2 regions of the Xylophilus sp. PBN-3R genome follow, and region 2 is predicted to be linked to the other one. Evidence: predicted binding sites of a transcription regulator. Region 2 holds the regulator's gene; the other holds the start of a gene.
What was found. Region 2 encodes LexA, which represses DNA repair genes until DNA is damaged. Its sites were predicted from a motif close to ACTGTATNNNNATACAGT; they were not measured.

Region 1 (4,441 bases), 830 kb from region 2:
CCATCTCGCCCAGCACGTTGGGGATATGGCCGTGTACCAGGTCGCTGGCGACTCCTTCGACCACGTTCGTGCGGTCCGCCGCGAGAAGGATCATCCAGTGCCGCAGATCGTTCTCGCTGTACCTGAACGCGAGACGCCGCATGACGCCGCTGAGCCCGGATGGCGGCACGGTGCTTCCGAAGACCGGCGTGATCTTGCTGTCCCGCTCTGTGGAACACAGCACTTCGACCTTTGCTTCCTGTTGTGCGGGCTGGTCCCAGTGAAGCCCGGGAAGGCGAGCAGGCATGCGTTCTTTCGGGTACGCGGGCCTGTCAGCAGGGTCGAGGTCTGCTCCCCAGCCGGGGATGTGTGCGAAGCGTTGTTTGTTATCCATGATCGGTACCATTGGGTGCTCAGACGCCGGCCGGTAGCAAAACCGGCTTGATGCAGTTGTCCAGCTTGCTGGAGAAGAGGTGGTACGCATCGGCGACTTCCTCGAGGCGAAACCGGTGCGTGATGACCTTGCGCGGCTCGATATGCCCCGCCTGGATGTGTTCGATGAGCCGAGGCAGATGCCGCTTCACCGAAGCCTGGTTCATCCGGAGCGTCAGCCCCTTGTTGACCGCATTACCAAACGGAACAGCGCTGAACGTCGGTCCGTAGACACCGACGACCGAGACCGTGCCGCCCTTGCGCACCGAATTGATGGCCCAGTGGAGAACCGTGGCGGCGCCCCCTTGCAGCTTCATCTTCACGCCGGTGAGCGTCTGCATGAAGTTGCCTGCAGCCTCTGCACCGACGCAGTCGATGCAGATGTCGGGCCCGAGACCATCCGTCATTTTCTTCAGGTGGATGGCCATGTCGCCGACCGACTTGAAATCCACTGTTTCGCACTGCGCAAACTGCTTGACGAACGCCAATCGGTACTCGATGTGGTCGACCACGATGACGCGTCCGGCCCCGAGCAACCATGCTGACTTGGCAGCGAAGATGCCGACCGGGCCGGCTCCGAAGACGACCACGGTGTCACCCTCCTGGATGCCGCCCATTTCCGCGGCCTGGTAGCCGGTCGGAAATGCGTCCGTCAACAACACCGCATCGTCCTCGTCCATGTCCGCCGGCAGGATCGTCGGACCGATGTCGGCAAACGGAACGCGGACGAGCTCTGCCTGGCCGCCGTCGTAGCCGCCCGCGGTATGCGAATAACCAAAGATCGCCCCCACTGCCGTCGCCTCGGGATTGGTGTTGTGGCAATTGCTGAACAACTCGCGGCGGCAGAAGAAGCAGGTGCCGCAGAAGATGTTGAAGGGCACCAGTACCTTGTCGCCTTTCTTGAGATTTTGAACAGAGGGGCCGACTTCCTCGACGATGCCCGTGAACTCATGTCCGAAGGTCGTGCCTACCCGCGTGTCGGGCACAAGGCCGTGGTAGAGGTGGAGGTCGGAACCGCAGATGCATGCCCTGGTCACCCGGACGATGGCATCGTTGGGATGCTCGATGACAGGCTCGTCTTTCTCTTCTGCCCGGACTCGGTACGGGCCGCGGTAGTTCATTGCCAGCATGGGTTCTTTCGTGATTGATGCGCTAGCGTTCGCGTCTGCTCCGGCCGGTGCTGTAAGGCCTGGTCCTACGACTTTGTGGGCATATCACCTCAATTAAGTGGCGACTCATTTAAAGCGTGTGCAGCGCTTTTGTGTGTTCAAGTCATTCGTGCCCTGAATTACCAAGGAACACCGTGCAGGAACAAGGAACCGGTCACCGCGGTATGGGTGCAGGCTGTGAAAAAGCAAGTTGTGATCAACCAGGACAAAGGAAGACCCGATGACGAATGAAAAATCCAACTCCATGGGCGACGGCACCCAGCCAGACCGCATCGATTCAAATTCCGCTCAAGCGGTCGCGGATTGGGCTCGCAAGCTCGATTCGACGGAGATGCAGATCAGGGATGCCATTATCAAAGTCGGCAATCGTGCAACGGACGTTGAGATGCACCTCAAAGGCACTCGCAGCACGACAAACACGGAGCGCGTCGATGAGGTTGCTCCAAACCCTGCAAATACGGAAAAATAGCAGAAAAATTGAAGACTGTTTCCCGCCCGGTGCTACTTCGATATTCGGGGCCAAGCTGTGTGTAGATAGCTTCTTCATTGTTAAAGTTTTATCCCTTTCATAATCTGGAGACGTCATATGGCTGATGACAAATCAAACAGTGGCCCAGCAGATCGCACTCGCGTCAACGTCAATGAAGACTACGAATTGGCCTACTGGACAAAGAAGTTCGGTGTCGACGCCGACACGCTGCGCTCTGCGGTGAAGTCAGTTGGCGTCAGCGCCACCGCTGTCGAAAAGCAACTTCAGTCCAAGAAATAAGTGATTGCCAGGGCTGACGCCGAGAAACTTCACCGCTACAACGCGAGGCGCAACTTTGCGATCACCAGCTAGCCGGCGTGATGCTCAGCTGGGCGGTAACCAAAGGCCCGGCTGACGACACTGCCGACAAACGCATGGCGGTCCGTCAACAAGCTGCCGGGGAAGTGGCCCTGATCCGCATCAAGAATGCGCGACTCCAACCTAACAGCTAAGCATGACGCGCCGGCAGGTCATGCGTAGCTGTTGTCGAATTCAAAGATGACTGATGTTGGAAACCGCAGAACAAAATTCAGGAATCGGCGCCACGACCGGTCATAGCCTGCAGTTCATCAATCCGGATAGAAGCCTGAGCTTTGCTCAGCGACTCGTCGAAGTCGACTTTCGCCTCTTCCGAAAGCGTGGCCAGATAGGATTTCTGGGCCCCAGTCATCGGCTCATCGCCCGTGACCCATTTGGCGGGGTCCTTTTCCATATTTGAGTTTGCGGCCTCGGCCTGTACGTGCTTGTCGGTCATGGTGTTCTCCGGTTGTTGAAGAACTGACTATCGGAGGGCGCCAGAGCGCTGAACGTAGGCAAACATCGCAAATGCCTGTGGTTTCATACAGCACCAAGCCAACCAAATTGAGATCAAGTGGGTTCAGGTGTGCAGCTGCCCACCGCCGCCTTCCTCCCCTGTCGGTAATTCCGTAAAAAAGACGCTCAATTCAGAAGCTGCGCCACGTCGTCCATCGCGAAGCTTTCAAGCGCATAGCGGCGGCAGTGTTCGAGATAAGCCTTTTCATGCATGGCCGCCAGGTCGACAACGCTGTTCCACAGCCATGGCGGCGCATCGAGCGTTTTCGACCGGCGTCCTTTGGCAAGCTCGGCAGCCCAACGCACGCGGTCGGCCTCGGTCATCTGGCGCGCATGGGCTTTGCCCACGACGCGCGCAAGAAAGCGCGCCGCCCGCATCGCTTCGCGTTGGTCAACCCTTGCAAGTTCAAGCTTTAGGTCCTGGGGCAGCAGTTCGCGCAGCACGACTGCCCGTCCCAGTACATGGGCCGACGCCATTCGACCGCCGAGGTTGGGTGACATTCGCTGGGCACCGTCGAGCACACGCAGGGCGTTGTCCCTCGGCTGACCCGCAGACTGTGCCCTTGGTGCCGCTGCCTTGATGGCCTCTTTCACGTCGATGAGACAGAGGTCATGGCCCGTCGCCGCCTGACCGCCAACGTCAAGCAGAACCGCGTATCGAAGGTTGCCGAGCGAACTGCAGCCCTTCATCCAGTACGCGATATCCAGCACTTCCACGTTCGCATCGCTTTCGCGATATTTGAGACGCGCTACCAGCGCACTGATCAGTTCCTCGTCGAACAGGCCGGTAATGGCCTTCCGTTCTTTTGCGGACACTGGCCAAAACTTTTTTCCGAGCGGAATTCCGATGGTCTTGCCTTTGGTGCGTTCATGAGCGAGGTGCTTCCAAGTCCGCTGCTGCGCGCTTTTAAGGGCCACTTTGACTGCATTGGGCCTGGCGTTTTCCTGCACATCGTCCGGCGGCCCGAACGCGGATTCATATCCGTCGGCGATCTGCTCAACCATGCGGGCCGTCACAACGCCTGGAAGGTCTGATCCCCGCGCCGCCATGGCGAGTGACAGAGAAAGCCTGACCAGGTCGTGGACCGGGTTTCCCACGACAGTCTGGTCGAAGTCGCGAATCTGGACCTTGACCTTGCCACCGGTGTCCGAAATTGGCCCCAGATTTCCGACATGGCAGTCTCCACAAATCCAGATGGATGGGCCTTGTGGAAGCATGGGACCCGAGGTTTCGAGCCACTCGTAAAACTTCAACGTATTGCCTCTGACGTAGGCATGCGCGGAGGTCGCCATCTTTAAGTTTTTAGCTTTCAACAGGACGGGCTGACGCAAGTCCGGGCCTGGCATCAAATGGCTGTTTGTTTTATTCATGTCGCGCCTTGCGGTGTTGTAATAGGTTTTGCAACACCTTATGGCTGAATTTCGTCGCAGTGCGTAGGAGTCAGCGCTGCGCACTTGCCTCATAAATCACAGAAGGCCCAACGCGTCATATCCCTTTCGCTGATTCACGCGGTTCTGC
Region 2 (4,441 bases):
ACACCGAACTCCCGGGTCGTAGCTCACCGGAGGCGGCGGCCGACCCTCACATCATCGATTTCGACATGTTCGATGTTGCCTTGCCGCCGATCGACAAGGAAACCAAACGCTGACGCGGACGCCGGTCCGCTGCAGTCGTTTCAGCGGCGGACCTGCAGCGCGCCAGGGTTCAGGATGTTGGTCGGCGAACCCTTGATGTAGTTCACCACGTTCTCGAACGCTGCGCCGAAATACAACTCGTAGCTGTCCTGTTCCACATATCCGATATGCGGTGTGCAGACGCAGTTTTCCAGGCGCAGCAGGGCGTGGCCCTGAAGCGGCGGTTCCGCTTCGAAGACATCAACGGCACCCATTCCGGGACGGCCCCGGTTGAGCGCGGCGATGAGCGCATCGGTTTCAACCAGTTCGGCACGCGATGTGTTGACGAACAGTGCTGTCGGCTTCATGCGTGACAGATCGTCAAGCGTGATGCTGCCGCGGGTCTCTTCGTTCAGCCGCAGATGCACAGACACGATGTCGCATTGCTCGAAGAACTCCTGGCGCGTGGACGCCACCTGGTAGCCGTCTTCCAGCGCCTTGGCGCGCGAACCTTCTCGGCCCCAGATGCGTACGTTCATGCCGAACGCGCGACCATAGCCGGCAATCAGTTGGCCGATGCGGCCATAACCCCAGACGCCCAGCGTCTTTCCCCTCAAGACCATTCCGACCCCGAAGTTGGGAGGCATGGACGCAGCGCGCAATCCGGACTGCTGCCACGCACCGTGCTTCAGGTTGGCGATGTATTGCGGTACGCGCCGCATCGCCGCCATGATGAGCGCCCAGGTCAGTTCGGCCGGTGCGACTGGCGAGCCGACACCTTCGGCGATGGCGATGCCGCGCTCGGTACAGGCCTCTACATCGATGTGCGGTCCAGCCTTGCCGGTCTGCGCGATGAGCTTGAGACGGGGAAGTTTTTCGACCAGTTGCCGGCTGATCTGCGTGCGTTCCCGTATCAGCACGATGACGTCGGCGTCCCGCAGCCTGACCGACAATTGGCCGATGCCTTTCACCGTATTGGTGAATACCTTTGCGGAGTAGGGGTCCAGGCGGGAGGCACACGGCAGCTTGCGCACCGCATCCTGATAGTCGTCGAGGATCACGATATTCATCTTCGTGATTGTGCCTCGCTACAACGCGGTCTCACGACGGCGCGCTCCGCAAAAACGTGAGTTTTGGTCTGCTGTGTTCAGTTGCTGTTGGCTCTCGGGTCCATCGTGCGCTGGGCCTCGCGGGCCGCGAGGCGATCAAGTTCGGCGCATACATCGGCCATGCGGCCCGATATGACCATGCGCCCCGCACATTGGCGCGAAGTTCCGTCCACCACCTTCAGCACCCGGAGCGCTGGGCGGTTTGGCGGGGAAGGCATCACGATTTCAGCGGCTGGCGGTGGTTCGATACCTGCCCCTGTTGCGGAGATGAGGGCGTTTGAAGAAAGAGGCACCCGGCGCGCGAGCCAGCCGGTGAGCGGAGCCATCCAGTGCCTGCCCGATCGCGGACGCAGCGCCGCGCTGGCGCTGGACGACATGACGGAAACCAGGGAAGAAGCGGCAAATCCCATGTGAAAACTCCTGGGCGACTGGCGCTACGCCATCGCAACGGTGGTTGTCGGACACAGGCAGGATTCAGGAAAGCAAAAACCGCAGCGCGAGGGTTGCCGGGGGGCTTCGCTTCAAACCGAAGCCCCCAACCGAACGCCCGCCACCTCTCGCCGCGGCTTGTGACTACATCAGCATGGTGTTGCGGATGAGACCAACGGCCAGGCCTTCGATTTCGAAGGCCTCGTCCGGGGCCACCATGATGGTGGGATAGTCCGGATTCTCGGCATGCAGTTCGATGCCGCGGGCGGTGCGCTGGAAGCGCTTGACCGTGACCTCTTCACCCAGCCGGGCCACCACGATCTGGCCGTTGCGGGCCTCGCGTGTGGATTGCACGGCCAGCAGGTCACCGTCCATGATGCCCGCATCACGCATCGACATGCCTCGCACCTTGAGCAGGTAGTCAGGCCGGTGCTGGAACAGACTGCCTTCGACGTGGTACGTCTGGTCGACATGTTCCTGCGCCAGGATGGGCGAGCCCGCCGCCACCCGGCCCACCAGCGGCAGAGCCAGCTGGGACAGGCCCGGGATGGCCAGCATCAGCTGCTGCGCCCGGCTGGTGGTGGATTGCAGTGCCGCACCGGCAGAATGCGTGTTCTTGAGCCGGATGCCGCGCGAGGTGCCGCTGACCAGGTCGATGACGCCCTTGCGCGCCAGGGCCTGCAGGTGTTCTTCGGCTGCGTTGGCCGACTTGAAACCGAGTTCTGCAGCGATTTCGGCGCGCGTGGGCGGGGCACCGGTTCTGGCGATGGCGTTCTGGACGAGTTCCAGAATTTGCTGCTGGCGCGCGGTAAGTTTGACGGGGGAAGGCAGGTCGATCATGGCAACTCCGGTAAGCGGGCTGTCTGGATATCCAGTACCTGTATTTTTAAACAGTTTTTTCGCGCTGGCAAGCACCGGCGTTGTGTGAATCGATGAAAATTGTCGTTTTAGGGATGGGCGGGACGATTGCGGGTGTGGGCGATGCTTCGGCGCCGCGCGGTTATCGGTCGGGCGAGGTGTCGGTGGATGCGTTGGTGGCAGGTGCGGGTCTGCCGTTGGCATTCGAGGTGCTGACCGAGCAGGTCGCGCAGGTCGACAGCAAGGACATGGACGGAGCTCTCTGGTTGCAGCTTGCGCTGCGGGTGGCTCACTGGGTCGCACAAGACGACGTGGCCGGCGTGGTGGTGACCCACGGTACTGACACACTGGAAGAAACGGCGTACTTTCTGTCCGCCACGCTGTCCCCTGCAAAGCCGGTGGTGCTGACGGGCGCGATGTATCCCTCCACCCACCGGACGCCCGACGGTCCCGGCAATCTGCGCGATGCATTGATGGTCGCAGCGCATGCTGACTTGCGTGGTGTCCTGGTCATGTTTGCCGGCCGCCTTTTCACGGGGAGCGAGGTTCGAAAGGTGCACCCGCTGCGCCCGGATGCCTTCGAGGCCGGTGATGCTGGTGCGTTGGCACGCGTGGAGAACGGGAGCGTGCTGCAGGAACGCCCATGGCCGATGTCGGATGCAGCCTTTCAACCCAAGGCCCTGGCCGGGCTGGAGGCCTGGCTCGCCGCCCGGCAGCCGTTGCCGTGGGTGGCGTGGATCACCAGCCATGCGGGCGCGACCGGTGCAGAGGTACACGCTTTGCTCGCCGCGGGCGTAAAGGGTCTGGTGGTGGGCGGTACCGGCAATGCCAGCCTGCACCATCGGCTTGAAGAGGCACTCGCGGAAGCAAGATCGCTGGGCGTGCCGGTGGAGATCGGCAGCCGATGCAGCCTGGGGGATGCCGAATCGGTGGTGCCAGGCTCGGCGGAGGCTGCACTGCCGCCCGCCAAGGCCAGGATCGCGATGCAGCTGCGGCTGATCGCGTCTTGACGGGGCTGCTTTAGCTCGACAGGGCTTCGAAGGCCCGGGCGGTGATCTGCTCGACAGAACCTACGCCGCTGATCTTGCGGTACTTGGGCGCGGCCGCAGGGTCCTGCGCTGCCCAACTGGAGTAGTACTCGACCAGCGGACGGGTCTGGGCGCTGTAGACGTCCAGCCGTTTCTGCACGGTCGCTTCCCGGTCGTCTTCGCGCTGGATCAGGTCTTCGCCGGTCTGGTCGTCCTTGCCTTCCACCTTGGGCGGAGCGAATTTGAGGTGATAGGTGCGGCCCGATGCAGGGTGCGAACGGCGACCGCTGATTCGTTCGACGATGTCGCTGAACGGCACGTCGATTTCGAGCACGAAGTCGAGTTTGACGCCGGCGGCTTTCATGGCGTCGGCCTGGGGAATCGTGCGGGGGAAGCCGTCGAACAACACGCCCTTAGCGCAATCGGGCTGGGCGATGCGTTCCTTGACCAGGTTGATGATCAGGTCGTCGCTGACCAGTCCGCCGGACTCCATGATGGCCTTGGCCTGCAGGCCCAGCGGCGTGCCGGCCTTGACTGCTGCGCGCAGCATGTCGCCGGTCGAAATTTGTGGGATGGCGTATTTCTGGCAGATGAAAGCAGCTTGCGTGCCTTTACCGGCGCCCGGCGCGCCCAGCAGAATCAGTCTCATGAAATTCCTCGAATAGTAAAAATCTGTGGCACCGCTGGCCGCACACACTCCCGTGAAGGGGGTGGGCATGGTGCTCTCGCTTGAGTCGAGAATAACATGCACACCTTTCGCGAAACCTTCGCGCCCCAGAGGCAAATGCCCCGGTTTGCCCTAGGTCAGCAGCGCCCTGACACGCTTCAGATCTTCCGCCGTGTCGACGCCCCCGCCGGGTGCTGCTGCTGTTACAAATACAGCGATCCGGCGCCCGTGCCATAGGGCGCGGAGCTGTTCGAGTGCTTCGGTGATTTCCA

Region 1: a site for LexA is predicted at 2,938-2,955, ahead of AC3ANW_RS19255 (DUF3072 domain-containing protein). Genes of this name have one in related genera too.

Annotation. Positions count from the first base shown of each region.
Region 1 is NZ_CM173225.1:4,028,335-4,032,775, forward strand. Features, by position in the region: gene AC3ANW_RS19235 (hypothetical protein) at 1-286, opposite strand, end outside; gene AC3ANW_RS19240 (zinc-dependent alcohol dehydrogenase) at 393-1,541, opposite strand; gene AC3ANW_RS19245 (DUF3606 domain-containing protein) at 1,801-2,049, shown strand; gene AC3ANW_RS19250 (DUF3606 domain-containing protein) at 2,167-2,349, shown strand; gene AC3ANW_RS19255 (DUF3072 domain-containing protein) at 2,639-2,863, opposite strand; gene AC3ANW_RS19260 (DUF2252 family protein) at 3,049-4,293, opposite strand.
Region 2 is NZ_CM173225.1:3,195,465-3,199,905, reverse strand. Features, by position in the region: gene AC3ANW_RS15200 (type IV pilus assembly protein FimV) at 1-113, shown strand, start outside; gene AC3ANW_RS15195 (D-2-hydroxyacid dehydrogenase family protein) at 141-1,148, opposite strand; gene AC3ANW_RS15190 (hypothetical protein) at 1,226-1,597, opposite strand; gene lexA (transcriptional repressor LexA) at 1,761-2,456, opposite strand; gene AC3ANW_RS15180 (asparaginase) at 2,549-3,484, shown strand; gene adk (adenylate kinase) at 3,495-4,151, opposite strand; gene kdsB (3-deoxy-manno-octulosonate cytidylyltransferase) at 4,302-4,441, opposite strand, start outside.